DNA from 3 places in the Pseudomonas sp. MYb327 genome. Region 1 is predicted to be linked to each of the others. Evidence: predicted binding sites of a transcription regulator. Region 1 holds the regulator's gene; each other region holds the start of a gene.
What was found. Region 1 encodes FliA, which starts transcription of late flagellar genes. Its sites were predicted from a motif close to CTAAAGTTTNNNNNNNNNNNGCCGNTAA; they were not measured.
Positions count from the first base shown of each region.

Region 2: the regulator FliA is predicted to act here: its motif matches at 2,898-2,925, upstream of flgM (flagellar biosynthesis anti-sigma factor FlgM).
Region 3: the regulator FliA is predicted to act here: its motif matches at 2,381-2,408, upstream of ABVN21_RS04980 (methyl-accepting chemotaxis protein).

Region 1 is NZ_CP159258.1:715,888-720,891, forward strand. It holds gene flhA (flagellar biosynthesis protein FlhA) at 1-180, shown strand, start outside; gene flhF (flagellar biosynthesis protein FlhF) at 193-1,521, shown strand; gene fleN (flagellar synthesis regulator FleN) at 1,638-2,468, shown strand; gene fliA (RNA polymerase sigma factor FliA) at 2,465-3,205, shown strand; gene ABVN21_RS03225 (chemotaxis response regulator CheY) at 3,372-3,743, shown strand; gene ABVN21_RS03230 (protein phosphatase CheZ) at 3,763-4,551, shown strand; gene ABVN21_RS03235 (chemotaxis protein CheA) at 4,599-5,004, shown strand, end outside.
Region 2 is NZ_CP159258.1:516,624-521,627, forward strand. It holds gene ABVN21_RS02300 (MFS transporter) at 1-1,121, shown strand, start outside; gene ABVN21_RS02305 (flagellar regulator YcgR PilZN domain-containing protein) at 1,181-1,927, opposite strand; gene ABVN21_RS02310 (flagellar protein FlgN) at 2,020-2,487, opposite strand; gene flgM (flagellar biosynthesis anti-sigma factor FlgM) at 2,536-2,862, opposite strand; gene flgA (flagellar basal body P-ring formation chaperone FlgA) at 3,027-3,788, opposite strand; gene ABVN21_RS02325 (chemotaxis protein CheV) at 3,872-4,804, shown strand; partial or broken gene cheR (protein-glutamate O-methyltransferase CheR) at 4,851-5,004, shown strand, end outside.
Region 3 is NZ_CP159258.1:1,119,429-1,124,432, forward strand. It holds gene ABVN21_RS04980 (methyl-accepting chemotaxis protein) at 192-2,339, opposite strand; gene ABVN21_RS04985 (Na+/H+ antiporter NhaC family protein) at 2,654-3,970, shown strand; gene ABVN21_RS04990 (methyl-accepting chemotaxis protein) at 4,106-5,004, shown strand, end outside.

The DNA of each region.
Region 1 (5,004 bases):
GCCGCGCAGCGTCAAGAGATGCAAGGTCAACCGGTGATTCTGCTGGTGGCCGGTCCGGTTCGCGCGATGCTCTCGCGATTTGGCCGACTGGCAGTCCCGGGTTTGCACGTGTTGGCGTACCAGGAAATTCCTGACAACAAGCAAGTGACCATCGTTGCGACAGTAGGGCCCAACGGCTGAGGGTAGTGGTTTATGCAAGTTAAGCGTTTTTTCGCCGCCGATATGCGTCAGGCCATGAAGCTGGTTCGTGATGAGCTGGGCGCCGATGCCGCCATCATTGGCAACCGCCGCATCGCCGGTGGTGTCGAGCTGACGGCTGCCCTGGATTACAAGCTGTCGGCGTTGGCCCCGCGCGTGCCGAACATGGAGCTCGAAGACGAGTTGCGCAAGACTCAGTCGCGGATCGTCACCGCCCAGGCCGAATTGAGCCTGCGAAGTGATGGCGAGAGCGACAATGCGACCAATCGCCAGTTGTTCGCCGGCCTGCCGCTGACCGCCGCCGAACCACTGATCGAACCGACCTACAGCGAGCCTCGTCGTCCTGCGCCAGCCCCGGCGCCTGCCTCCAGCGGTGTTGATCCACGGGCGTTCGACTCCATGCGTTCCGAACTCAACAGCCTGCGCGAGCTGATGGAAGTACAGCTTGGCTCCCTGGCCTGGAATCAACTGCAGGGCAGCCGCCCGGCTCAGGCCAACCTCTGGCGCCGTTTGCAACGCATCGGGCTGTCCGGCCCGTTGTCGCGGGATTTGCTCGCGCTGATTACCGATATTGAAGAACCTCGTCAGGCCTGGCGCATGTTGCTGGCGCATCTGGCGCGAATGATTGCCACGCCGGAAATTGAACCGCTGGAAGAGGGCGGCGTGATTGCCATGGTCGGCCCTGCCGGCATGGGCAAGACCACCACCCTGGCCAAGCTGGCTGCTCGTTACGTGCTCAAATACGGCGCGCAGAACATCGCGCTGGTGAGCATGGACAGCTTCCGCATCGGCGCCCAGGAACAACTCAAGACCCTCGGTCGGATTCTCAACGTATCGGTGACGCACGTCGATCCGGGGCAATCGCTGGTGCAGGCGCTGGATCCACTGCTGCGCAAGCGCGTGGTGCTGATCGACACCGCCGGCCTGCAGGCCAGCGATCCGGCGCTGCGCATGCAGCTCGAAAGCCTGGCCGGTCGTGGCATCAAATCAAAAAATTATCTGGTCCTGGCAACCACCAGCCAGAAACAGGTTCTAACCGCCGCTTATCACAGTTACAAGCGTTGCGGGCTTGCCGGCTGCATTCTGACTAAACTGGATGAAACGGCCAGTCTGGGCGAGGTGTTGAGCCTGGCCATCAGTCATGAATTGCCAGTGGCCTACCTGACCGATGGCCCGCGGATTCCGGATGATTTGCATCTGCCGCGTCGTCATCAGTTGGTTAGCCGCGCCGTCAGCGTGCAAATGCAGGAAGAACCCAGCGAAGAAGCCATGGCTGACATGTTCGCTGACATCTACCACAGTCCGACCAAGCAGGTTGGCTGAGGTAAAAATGAATAGTTTTTGTACCTACATCGATGGTCTGCCATGCATTGTTCCGGTTGAGAACGCGCAGCCAGTAATGTGGCCTCCGTCTATGCAAGACAAGGTAAAGAAATAACATGGGCAGCATGCATCCCGTACAGGTGATCGCGGTGACCGGCGGCAAAGGTGGCGTCGGGAAAACTAACGTGTCAGTGAACTTGTCCCTGGCTTTGGCTGAGCTTGGCCGGCGCGTCATGTTGCTGGACGCCGACCTGGGCCTGGCGAACGTCGACGTTCTGCTGGGACTGACACCCAAACGTACTCTGGCCGACGTGATCGAAGGCCGCTGCGAACTGCGCGACGTGCTGTTGCAAGGACCGGGCGGTATCCGCATCGTTCCGGCGGCTTCCGGCACCCAGAGCATGGTTCACTTGAGCCCGGCGCAACACGCCGGTCTGATCCAGGCTTTCAGCGATATTGGCGACAACCTCGACGTGCTGGTGATCGACACCGCTGCAGGTATTGGTGACTCGGTAGTCAGTTTCGTACGCGCTGCGCAAGAAGTGTTGCTGGTGGTCTGCGACGAGCCGACTTCGATCACTGACGCCTACGCATTGATCAAATTGCTCAACCGCGATTACGGCATGAATCGTTTCCGCGTCCTGGCCAATATGGCCCAGAGCCCGCAGGAAGGCCGTAACCTGTTCGCCAAACTGACCAAGGTCACTGACCGCTTCCTGGACGTCGCCCTGCAATACGTCGGCGCTGTGCCGTACGACGAAAGCGTGCGCAAGGCCGTGCAGAAGCAGCGCGCGGTCTACGAAGCGTTCCCGCGTTCCAAGTGCTCGCTGGCGTTCAAGGCCATCGCCCAAAAGGTCGATACCTGGCCGCTGCCAGCCAACCCGCGCGGGCACCTGGAGTTTTTCGTCGAGCGCCTCGTGCAACAAACGGCAGGACCCGTGCTATGACGGCCAGCGGTTACAACCTCTACAAGAAGTCGGCGCGTGACGCGCAGTACGAGCTGATCGAGCGTTACGCGCCACTGGTCAAACGCATTGCCTACCACTTGCTGGCGCGCCTGCCGGCCAGTGTCCAGGTCGAAGACCTGATTCAGGCCGGGATGATCGGCCTGCTTGAAGTATCAACAAAATACGACGCCAGCAAAGGCGCGAGTTTCGAAACGTACGCGGGCATTCGAATCCGCGGCGCCATGCTCGATGAAGTGCGCAAAGGGGACTGGGCGCCACGTTCGGTCCACCGCAATACCCGGATGGTCAGCGATGCTATTCGCTCGATTGAAGCTAAAACCGGCCGTGACGCTAAAGATCACGAAGTTGCGGCCGAACTCCAATTGAGTCTCGACGATTATTACGGGATTTTGAACGACACCCTCGGCAGCCGATTATTCAGTTTCGACGATCTGTTGCAGGACGGCGAACACGAAGGGCTGCACGAGGATGGCGCGAGTGCTCATCTCGAGCCGTCACGCGACCTGGAAGATGAACGCTTCCAGGCGGCGCTGGCGGACGCGATTGCCAATTTGCCGGAGCGTGAGCGACTGGTGTTGGCGCTGTACTACGACGAAGAGTTGAATCTCAAGGAAATCGGTGAAGTCCTGGGGGTTAGCGAATCTCGGGTCAGCCAGTTACACAGCCAGTGCGCGGCCCGTTTGCGGGGGCGTTTGGGAGAGTGGCGAGCGCGCTGAAGGCAGTGTGGGGGCACTGCGACGTGGCTGGTGGGGTGTTGAACCGCGCCGGTCTCGATCCGTTGTACTCCAGACAGTCATCGAGTGCTTTGCCAGATTGATTGAAATGGCGCGTCCAGGTGCTGGGCGCGTTTTAGTCTGCTTGGAGGTCGAATTGGACAAGAACATGAAAATCCTCATCGTTGATGACTTCTCAACGATGCGGCGGATCATAAAAAACCTGTTGCGTGACCTTGGGTTCACCAACACGGTCGAGGCCGACGATGGCACCACGGCCATTCCGGTGCTCAACAGCGGGAGCATCGACTTTCTGGTGACGGACTGGAACATGCCTGGCATGACCGGTATCGATCTGCTGCGCCACGTGCGTGCCGATGAAAAACTCAAGCACTTGCCAGTGCTGATGGTGACCGCTGAAGCCAAGCGCGAACAGATCATCGAAGCAGCCCAGGCCGGTGTAAACGGCTATGTAGTCAAGCCCTTCACGGCCCAGGCGTTGAAAGAAAAAATCGAGAAGATTTTCGAACGCATCGGTTGAACTGCGCCACGGGGGAGCTATGGGGCATAACGAATCTTCGCAGGGCGATTTTGAATCGACCCTGAAAAAACACGCCGTCGAACTGGTCGCGAGCCTTGAAAAAGGCAGGTTTGGCGATGCTGTGCAATTGATCCATGAGCTCAACCAGACCCGTGACCGCGGCCTGTATCAGGAAGTGGGCAAGCTCACCCGCGAGCTACATAGCGCGATCGTCAATTTCCAGATTGACCCGAACATGCCGCAAGCCGAGGAAGTGTCGCAAATCACCGACGCCACCGAGCGTCTGGGGTATGTGGTCAAGCTGACCGAGGCTGCTGCCAACCGCACCATGGACCTGGTGGAAAACGCCACGCCACTGGTCAACAGCCTGGCTGACGAAGCCCAGGCGTTGAGCACGGATTGGGGACGGTTCATGCGCCGCGAAGTCGGCGCCGAAGAGTTCCGCGAACTGGCTCGGCGAGTCGATGGATTCCTGGCACGCAGCAGCGCAGACAATCGCGCTGTGTCGAGCAACCTCAACGACATTCTGCTCGCCCAGGATTATCAGGACCTCACCGGTCAGGTGATCAAGCGTGTGACCCAACTGGTCACCGAAGTTGAAAGCAACCTGCTCAAGCTCGTGCTCATGGCCAGCCAGGTAGACCGCTTCGCGGGCATCGAACATGACCGTGAAGCGATGCTTGCAGAAAAAGATCCACAAAAACATCTCTCTCAGGGTGAAGGTCCGCAGATTCATGCCGATAAAAGAGAAGACGTTGTGTCCGGTCAGGACGATGTGGACGATTTGCTATCCAGCCTGGGATTTTAGATTTTCAGGTTTTTTAGGTTTTTAGACCTGTTAGGAGCACACCATTAATGAGCTTCGGCGCCGATGAAGAGATCCTTCAGGATTTCCTGGTTGAGGCCGGCGAGATTCTAGAGCAACTGTCCGAGCAACTGGTCGAGCTGGAAAGCCGACCGGATGATGCGGACTTGCTCAATGCAATTTTTCGCGGTTTTCACACTGTAAAAGGGGGCGCCGGCTTCCTCCAGCTCAACGAGCTGGTGGAGTGCTGTCACATCGCCGAGAACGTGTTCGACATCCTGCGCAAGGGTGAGCGTCGCGTCGACTCGGAATTGATGGACGTTGTTCTCGAAGCGCTGGACGCGGTGAACAGCATGTTCAGCGAAGTCCGCGAGCGCAGCCCGATCACGGCTGCCACACCTGAATTGCTTGCTGCCCTGGCACGTCTGGCCGAGCCGCAATCGGCTGACGAGGCCG
Region 2 (5,004 bases), 200 kb from region 1:
CGGTACTCGGCCATGGGCTGGTGGACTGGTTGCCGGCCTGGCTATTTCTGCGGGTTATCGTCGGCCTCGGCATGATGTGTCAGTACATGGTCATCGAGAGCTGGCTCAATGAACAAGCCGAAGCCTCGCAACGCGGCACGGTGTTCAGCGGCTACATGATCGCCTCGTACCTCGGCTTGGTGCTGGGTCAGTTGATTCTGGTCATGCATCCGGGGCTGGGCCTGGAATTGTTGATGCTGGTCGCGCTGTGCTTTGCGCTGTGTCTGGTGCCTGTCGCGTTAACCCGCCGCATTCACCCGGCGCCGTTGCACCCGGCGCCAATGGAGCCGCGGTTCTTCATCAAGCGCGTGCCGCAGTCGTTGAGCACTGTGCTGGGCGCGGGTCTGATCATCGGTTCGTTCTACGGTCTGGCACCGTTGTATGCCTCGCAGCAAGGGCTGTCCACAGAGCAGGTCGGCTTGTTCATGGGTAGCTGCATTTTTGCGGGACTGCTGGTGCAGTGGCCGTTGGGCTGGCTGTCCGACCGTTATGATCGGGCGCTGTTGATCCGCTGTTTTGCGCTGATACTGGCCCTTGCCGCGTTGCCATTGGCGATCTTGAAGCAAGTGCCGCTGGAAGTGTTGTTCATCGCCGGGTTCCTTTGCTCGCTGGTGAAGTTCTGCCTCTATCCGCTGGCCGTGGCGTTCTCCAATGACCACGTCGAAGCTGATCGCCGGGTGTCACTGACAGCGATGTTGCTAGTGACCTATGGCGTAGGTGCCAGTATCGGGCCGCTGGCTGCTGGCGTGCTGATGAAGTTGTTCGGCAGCCAGATGCTCTATGCATTTTTCAGCTTCTTCGCTTTGGTGCTGGTGTGGCGTATTCGCCCGAAAGCGGTGACCAATTTGCATCAGGTGGACGATGCGCCGCTGCATCACGTGGCCATGCCGGACAGTATGTCGAGCTCGCCGCTGGTGGCATGCCTTGATCCACGGGTCGATGAGCAGGTGGTACAGGATCAGATGCAGAATCCGGTCAGTCCGGAGTCGACTCCTGAGCCGGAAGCCGAGCCTGAAACCGATCCTCAACCAAAAGACCCTGACGGTGGTCGCGAGCAAAGCTTCACTGAAGCCCGGCCTTAAATCCGGGCATAAAAAACGGGCAGTCACCGCAAGGGACTGCCCGTTTTTTTGCCGTTGTATCAGAGATCGTCTTTGTCGAAGCGCCGTGCTTCGCGTTGCAACTGATAGACGAATCGCTCGACCTGGCGCTGAACCAGCCCGCTCATGTTGTGGAAGCGGACACCGGCAAAGGTGGTGGAGATTTTTTCTTCAAAGTGCAGATAACGCAGTTCGACCGGCGCCGTCATGTTGCCGAAAGGCAGGGCGGCCATGAAGCGGTCGTAAACCTGGCCCAGCTGCAGACTGCCTGTGATATCACCGTCGAAACGCAATTTGCAGCCGGTGGCGGAAATATCCAACAGCTTGCCACTGATAGGCGCCTTGAGCTTTTCGCCATCCAGATCGACGTTAACCAGTTGCGCCAATTTCAACGCAGCGCGGAACGCATTGCGACGTTGGTGGTAGACCACCTCGTCGGGCAGGGTGCCGCGGTAGCAGCGAGTACCACTGGATTCATCGACGGTCAGCGGGCCGTTGCTTTCCCAGGCGATTCGTACGCCTTCGTGGAAGCCTTCGATCTTGAACGGTTCGCCGGCCATCAAGTAGCGTTCGCCGTCACGCGGAATCATTTCGTCCAGGGCAATCATGTTGCTGTCACGGTCAACAGCCACAAGATAGGTCTGGAAGCGCTGGCTACGCTCGTGGAAGGTGATGATTAGCGGGTCATGACTTTCGTGTAACTGGCGCAGGTTGCTGGAGATTTCCAGAGGCGTGCTGAGCACCTTGGGTGGCTGCGGAGAATCTTCCGCACTTAAGGCATTGGACACGGTTAATCAATCTCCAGACAAAATTTGACTACGGCGAGCCAGCATATTGCCAGCATGTCTCGCGTCTTGATAGAGGGGGGGCATCAACCGGCTTAAGCCTGACTGAGCGGGCGCGGCTTTACAAGTTTGGAGAATGATCCGCTGGCATCGTAGAGCGCAGGAGGTTCACCGCCGGTGAGTATCTTCAGCTGGGTAGCCGTGGCGGCTTGCTGCACCAGGATTGACTGGCCGTTGCTGGCGTTGGTGGTCTGACACTGGGCCAGGAGGTCGGTCAGCACATCGCTTTGCGCCAGCAACGTCTCGCCAATGCTCGACTGGCTTGCCAGTTGCTCCAGGCCGCTGCGGTTGGTCGGCAGGTTGAGGCTGGCAAGGATTTCACTGCGCTTGCGGCCATGCTGTTCGAGCAGAATGATCAGCGCCTGTTTCTGCGCGAGAACGTCTTCAAGCAGAGGCATGTCACGACCATGCAGCGCGAGGGACTCGGTCTGCAGCAGCTCCAGCAAGTGTTGCGCTGGAGCGAAGTCGTCGGTGATCAATTGCAGTAAATTAGTGTCGTGCATGGCTGGCCTTGGGTTTTAAGCGTCCAAAAGCCTGGCGCCGGCCGTGGCCTAGCGCTGGGCTTCGAAGTTGAGCAGTTTGCTGGCTACACGGTTGCTGTCGACTTTATAGCTGCCATCGGCAATCGCTGCTTTCAATTCGGCCACGCGGGCGTTATCGACGACAGGCTGATCGCGCAGCGTATCAGTGACCTTTTGCAACTGTTGAGCCTCATTGCTGAGATGTACCGATTCCCCGCTTTTGACGGTACCAGCCTGTTCGGCCGGGGTATTCAGCGGCGCGGGTTTGCCGGATTCGGCAGTGTCCTTGGTGGCGCTGGTACGTGTACTGCCTGTAAGTGACGAGGAGCTGTTCAAACGGCTGAAATCAATGACCATGATAAAAACCTCTGGGAATTTGGACGCTTGCCATGTTTTCGGCCCTTCCCTGAAAAACTTTAGGCTCATTTATCAATGAGCGTGCGCGCGTCAGCGTTTGCACGGCATGGGACACAGTTTAGGGAACAGCCTCGGTCAGCGCCACAGCTTCACCAAAAGAGACCCTACATGGACACTTCCACCTGGCCCGGCGCGGTAACTTGCGCCTTGATGACCCGCTTGGAGTTGAGGTTTTTGACCCGGATCTGTTCGCTCATGCCGCCGTTGGCCAGCGCTTCGCCCGGCATACGCACGCTGAGCGTACCACTGCGGGCGGTGATCACTACCTGATCCCCCTTGCGGATCACTTCCGCCTGTTCGAGATTGACCAGGGTAATCACCTGATCGGCGACCATTGGTCGGGTAATTCTTTGCCCGATCGCCTGATCCACGGAGGTCAGGTAGCCCTGGCTGATCAGGCTGATATCGCGCTCACGCAGAACGACATCATCAGGCTCGACGATGCCCGATCGCCGCAGCGGTCGGGCGGTGGTCACGACATCACGAAACAGGCGCACTTGAGCGGGTACGAAGACCGTCCACGGGGACGTACCCTCACAGCGAACCTTGACTGTCACACGCCCCAATGGCTTCGCCGGACTCTCCAGCGTGGCTGTCAATTCCTTGTCGCACATTGGCATGTGCATGCGTGGATCCAGCTGGTTGACCTGGATTTCATAGCGACCTTCCGTTTGACTGTTGGCCAGATAGTCCTCTACGGTGAATTCAAGAAAGCCTTGGGTGACGCCGATAAGCATGTCAGGCAAGGTAACCGCGTCAGCAAGGGCAGGGCTGCCAGCGTTGAACAGGCACACAGCCGCCAACACGCCGAGGCATTTGCGGTAGGTCGTGGTCAGGCGTCGGGAAAATGTCGGTTCTGTGTTCATAAAGAGATAAAAAGCAAGCGCCGTGCCGTTTAGTGATGAATGTGCGTCGCAACAACACTTAGCGTTGGTGTAGGAGTCTGGGCATGGCTGGTGTAATGGATTCGGTAAACCAGCGCACGCAACTGGTGGGGCAGAATCGCCTTGAGCTGTTGTTGTTCCGTCTCGACGGCCAGCAGCTGTATGGGATCAACGTGTTCAAGGTGCGGGAAGTGCTGCAATGCCCGAAATTGACGCTGATGCCCAAGTCCAGTCCTGTCGTGTGCGGCGTGGCGAATATTCGGGGGGCGACCATTCCGATCCTGGATCTGGCGATGGCGACCGGCTCCGGTGCTTTAAAGGACAAGAACAATCCCTTCGTGATCATCACGGAGTACAACACCAAGACCCAGGGTTTTCTGGTGCGTTCGGTTGAACGCATCGTGAACATGAACTGGGAAGAAATTCATCCGCCACCCAAGGGCACCGGGCGCGATCACTACCTGACGGCTGTGACTCGGGTCGACAATCAGTTAGTCGAAATCATCGACGTCGAGAAGGTGCTGGCGGAAGTGGCGCCGACCCCGGAAGCGATTTCCGTTGGCGTGGTGGATGTCGAAACCCAGCACAAGGCGCTGTCCTTGCGCGTGCTGACGGTCGATGACTCGTCAGTGGCGCGCAAGCAGGTCACGCGTTGCCTGCAAACGGTCGGTGTCGAAGTGGTGGCGTTGAACGACGGCCGGCAAGCGCTGGATTACTTGCGCAAACTGGTCGACGAGGGCAAGAAGCCGGAAGAAGAGTTCCTGATGATGATCTCCGACATCGAGATGCCGGAGATGGACGGGTACACCCTGACGGCAGAGATCCGCAACGACCCTCGCATGCAAAAGCTTCATATCATCCTGCATACTTCGTTGTCGGGTGTATTCAATCAGGCGATGGTCAAGAAGGTCGGTGCCGATGACTTCCTTGCCAAATTCCGTCCTGATGACCTGGCATCCCGGGTAGTCGACCGGATCAAAGCAGCAGACATCAACTAGGGGCGTTTGGCCCCTGGCAGTCAACACGATTTTAGAGGCGGCAGCATTGTCTACGGGTAATTTGGATTTCGAACAGTTCCGGGTATTCCTGGAAAAAGCCTGTGGCATTTTGCTCGGTGAAAACAAGCAGTACCTGGTCGAGCCGTCTCAACAAGCTGATGGAACAGCAAGGCATCAAGTCGTTGGGTGAGCTTGTCCAG
Region 3 (5,004 bases), 400 kb from region 1:
AATCGGCTTTGGGTAGATATCCACTCGCCATCATTCTGAGGGCGTGGGAGCAGGCGATTGTCGGTTAGACGGCGCAAGCCTGGGGGATATAAACCTTGTGGGAGCAAGCTTGCTCGCGATAGCGGTGTATCAGACACATTGTTACTGAATGTATCGCCGCTATCGCGAGCAGGCTCGCTCCCACAAAGGACTTAAACGCGGAACTGATCCATCAAACCCTGCTGATGATTGGCCAGACAATTAAGCGATTGGCTCACCCGCGCCGATTCATTGGCTTGCCCCGACAATGACTCGGTCACGTCACGAATGGTCGCGACGTTGTTGTTGATCTCCTCGGCGACCGCGCTTTGCTCTTCCGCGGCACTGGCGATTTGCAGGTTCATGTCACTGATGACGGTCACCGCCTCGCCGATCTGCCGTAGCGCCGTCACGGCTTGTCCGACTTGTTCGACGCTGCCCTGGGCCTGGCGATGGCTGTTGCCCATCGAACCGACCACATCCTGTGTGCCGCTTTGCAATTGCTCAATCACCAGGCGGGTCTCTTCAACCGATTCCTGGGTACGTCGCGCCAAGTTGCGCACTTCATCGGCCACCACGGCAAAACCGCGGCCGGCTTCACCGGCCCGGGCCGCTTCGATGGCAGCGTTGAGCGCCAACAGGTTGGTCTGCTCGGCGATGGCGCGGATTACTTCGAGCACCGAACCGATCTTCTCGCTGTTGGCCGCCAGGCCTTCGACTTGCACCATCGCCGCGCTCATGTCGGCCGCGAGGTTGTCGATGCTGGTGGTGGTGCGATCAATCACGGTTAGGCCCTGACGCGTCGCCTGATCGGCATCGCGAGCCGCCTGCGCAGCTTGTGCAGCGCTGCGGGCGACGTCCTGGGCGGTGGCACTCATTTCGTGGGAGGCGGTCGCCACCTGATCCACCTGGCGGTATTGCTGCTCCATGCCGGCGCTGGTCTGGGTGGCGATCGCTGAAGATTGGTCGGCGGTGCTGCGGGCGTCCTGCACCGAGCGTTTCACTTCGGCGATGATCGGTTGCAGCTTGTCGAGGAAACGGTTGAACCACCCGGCCAACTGGCCCAGTTCATCCTGTTTGTCGTAGGCCAGGCGTCGCGTCAGGTCACCTTCGCCGCTGGCGATGTCTTCGAGCATGTGCGCCACGCCGAGGATCGGCTTGGTCACGCTGCGCGCCATCAGCCACACCAGCAGCAGACCGATCAATGCGGCCAGCACGCCGAGGCCGAGTTCGGTCAGCGTGCCGGCGTTGTTGCTTTCATCCAGTTGCTTTTTCAGTGCTTCGGCAGGGCCGATCAGGACTTTTTCCGGCACGTCGAGCAACACGCCCCAGGATTTGCCGCCGGGAATCGGCTGGAACGGCGACAGCACTTTCAGCTGCTGATGGCTGTGCAGGCTGCTGGTTTTGCTGCTGCCGGCGAGCATGCGCATCAGCTCGGCACCGGTGGTTGGGTCCACCGCTTCCAGACGCTGGCTGAGCTTGCTGGCGTCCGGGCTGTAACCGGCGAGCAGGCCGGCCGGGCTGACGATGCTGACGCTGGTCTGGCCGTCATAAAGCTTTTTGCTCGCGGCCTGGCTGACCGTTTGCAGGCTGTTGAGGTTGATGTCCACCGACAGCGAAGCGATGACTTTACCGTTGACCATCAGCGGGAAAACGATGCTGGTCATCAGCACATTCTGGCCGTCGATCATATAGAAGTAGGGTTCGATCACGCACGGCTTGAGGCTGGTGCGCGGGCAGGTGAACCAGGCGTTGGCCGGTTCGCCGCTGGGGCCGGTACTGGTGTCGGCCATGTCGCTTTCGGGCAGCGCCATCGAGGTCACCTTGCCCGGTGTCGGTTGCGACCAGTACAGGGCGAATCGGCCCTTGTCGTTACTGCCCAATTCCGCCTGACCGGCGAACAGCTCATCCTTGCCGTCCAGCCCGTTGGGTTCGAACACCAGCGACAGGCCGAGCAGTTCCGGGTTGGCTTGCAGGGCCGACTTGACCTGGCGAGTCAGGTCTTCACGCAGGTCGAAGGCATCGAGAAAACGCTTCTCTGCCTGATCACGCAGAAACAGCACCTGACGGGAAAAACCATGGCCATATTGATAGGCGTCCATGAACTGCTGGCGAATGCCCAGCGCCTGATTTTCACCCTGGGATTCGATCCGCGCCTGGGCCGCTTCCGTCAGCATCTCCATGCTCGAGGCTTTCACCAGCGCGGAGCTGTGCTCCATGCGATACAGCGAAAGACCCACCAGCAGGGTCACGATGCCCGCCAGGCACAGCCCGGCCAGCAGGGTGATTTTCCATTGAATGGAAAGTTGTCTGAGCGACATGGAGACGTCCTTTATTCGATAAATATCTGAGACTTTGCACTGTAACGGCCGGGGTTTGGCTTTCTTTACGCCGCCCTGGAAATATCGAATCACCTGTAGGCGCTGGCTTGCCAGCGATAGCGATCTCAATAATACCGCCATGTTCCATGGCCTCATCGCCAGCAAGCCGGCTCCTGCAAAGGATGCGTCCGGCTTTGACAAGGCGGCATCGGTCCGGCACAGTGCGCGCCCTCTAATAAAACCCATATTTCAATCTGCTGGCCGCTCATGCGAACTGCCGGCCGGACTCTTTCCGTTTGTCTCGAGGTAATGAAATGAATGCAGTCATCGCCGCGGTGGGCGTCATGCTGATTCTCAGCCTGTCCCGCGTGCATGTGGTCATCGCGCTCATCGTGGGTGCGCTGGTGGGTGGCTTGACCGGTGGCCTGGGCATCGACGCGACGCTCAAGGCTTTCAACAGCGGGCTCGGCGGCGGGGCGACGGTGGCGTTGTCCTACGCGTTGCTCGGCGCTTTCGCGGTGGCGATTGCCAAGTCCGGCCTGGCCCATGCACTGGCGGACAAGGCGCTGGCCATGGTCGATCGTCAGCACGCGACCGGTGGCGGTCAGGTCAAGTGGTTGCTGATCGGCCTGTTGTGGGTGGTGGCCATCGCCTCGCAGAACATCCTGCCGATTCACATCGCGTTTATCCCGTTGCTGGTGCCGCCACTTTTATATGTGCTGACCAAGTTGCAGCTGGACCGTCGGTTGATCGCCTGCGTTATCACCTTCGGTTTGATCACCCCGTACATGTTCCTGCCCGTGGGTTTCGGCAATATCTTCCTCAATGAAATCCTGCTGGCCAACGTCGCCCGCAGCGGTGTGGATATCAGCGGCATCAACGTCACCCATGCCATGGGCATTCCGGCGTTGGGCATGCTGGTCGGGCTTGGGGTGGCGTTTATCAGTTACCGCAAGAAGCGCGTTTACGACCTGGCAAAGATCGAGCAAGTCGAACAGGTCGCGGTGCAATACAACCCGCTGAGCCTGATGGTCGCCGGTTTGGCGATTGCCGCGGCGTTCGTCGTGCAGTTGCTGCTGGACTCGATGATTATCGGCGCGCTGGTGGGCTTTCTGATTTTCTCGGTGTCGGGCATCGTCAAATGGCGTGACACCGATGACCTGTTCACCGAAGGCATGAAGATGATGGCAATGATCGGCTTCATCATGATCGCCGCGTCCGGGTTTGGCGAAGTGATCAAGGCCACCGGCGAAGTGCAAACCCTGGTTGAAGCGTCGGCCGCGTGGATCGGCCACAGTAAGGCGATTGGCGCTTTGCTGATGCTGCTGGTCGGTCTGCTGGTGACCATGGGTATCGGTTCGTCGTTTTCCACCGTGCCGATCCTGGCGGTGATTTTCGTGCCGTTGTGCGTGCAACTGGGTTTCAGCCCGATTGCCATCGTGAGCATCGTTGGCACCGCCGGCGCGCTGGGTGACGCCGGCTCCCCGGCCTCGGACTCGACCCTCGGCCCGACCTCCGGCTTGAACATCGACGGCCAGCATCACCACATCTGGGACACCGTGGTCCCGACGTTCCTGCATTACAACCTGCCGTTGCTGGCGTTCGGCTGGATTGCTGCGATGGTGCTGTGATTTACCTGCAGGAGCCGGCTTGCTGGCGATGGCGATTTCAACGGCGCCATCGCCAGCAAGCCGGCTCCTACAGTTTTGGTTTTTGTTGCCGTTAAAGCTTTTAACCACGCCAACAAAATCAAAAGAGTGAACGTCATGCGCATGAGCCTTAAGGCCAAAGTCCTGTCCCTTGCCGTCCTCCCGGTGTTGCTCTTCTCGCTGGTCATCAGCCTGACCACGTTGTTCATCCTGCAGGAACAGGCGCGCAAGGAAGTCGAGGAAACCCGCCAGCGCCTGCTCAGCGACGCCAAGGCTACACTGCAAAGTTACGTCGCAGTGGCCATGACCACGATCAAACCGTTGTACGACGCCGCCGCTCAAGGCGATGACGCGGCGCGGGCCCAGGCGATCAAGTTGCTGTCGAATATCACCTACGGCAAGGACGGCTATTTCTTCGGCTACGACTCCAACACCGTGCGCCTGTTCAAGGCAAAAGACCCGGAAGGCGTGGGCAAAAGCTTCAAGGACAATCGCGATCCGAACGGGGTTTACGTCAATCGCGATCTGGTTAAAGTCGCCCAGGACGGCACGCACTACCTGCAATACAGCTCGCCGCTGCCGGGTAACACCCAGGTGCTGGTGCCCAAGCTCGGTTACACCGAATTCCTGCCGAAGTGGGACATGGCGGTGGGTACCTCGGTCAACCTCGACGGCATCGAAGCACAAGTCGCCGTAGTCGAGGCCAAGGTCCAGGAACGCATGCAAGGCGTGGTGCTAAGCATTGTCGGGGTGGCGTTGGTGGTGCTGCTGGTGATCGCGGCAGCCGGGATGTTGTTGGCCAACACCATTTTGCGTCCGCTGAACCAGATGAAAGCCAACCTCGACGACATCGCGGCGGGCGAGGGCGACCTGACCCGGCGTCTGACCATCACCAGCCAGGATGAGCTGGGTGCACTGGCCGGTTCGTTCAACCGCTTTGTCGACAAGATTCACGGCCTGGTGCGCCAGATCACCGAAATGACCTCGCAACTGACCGGGCTGGTGAATCAGGTTTC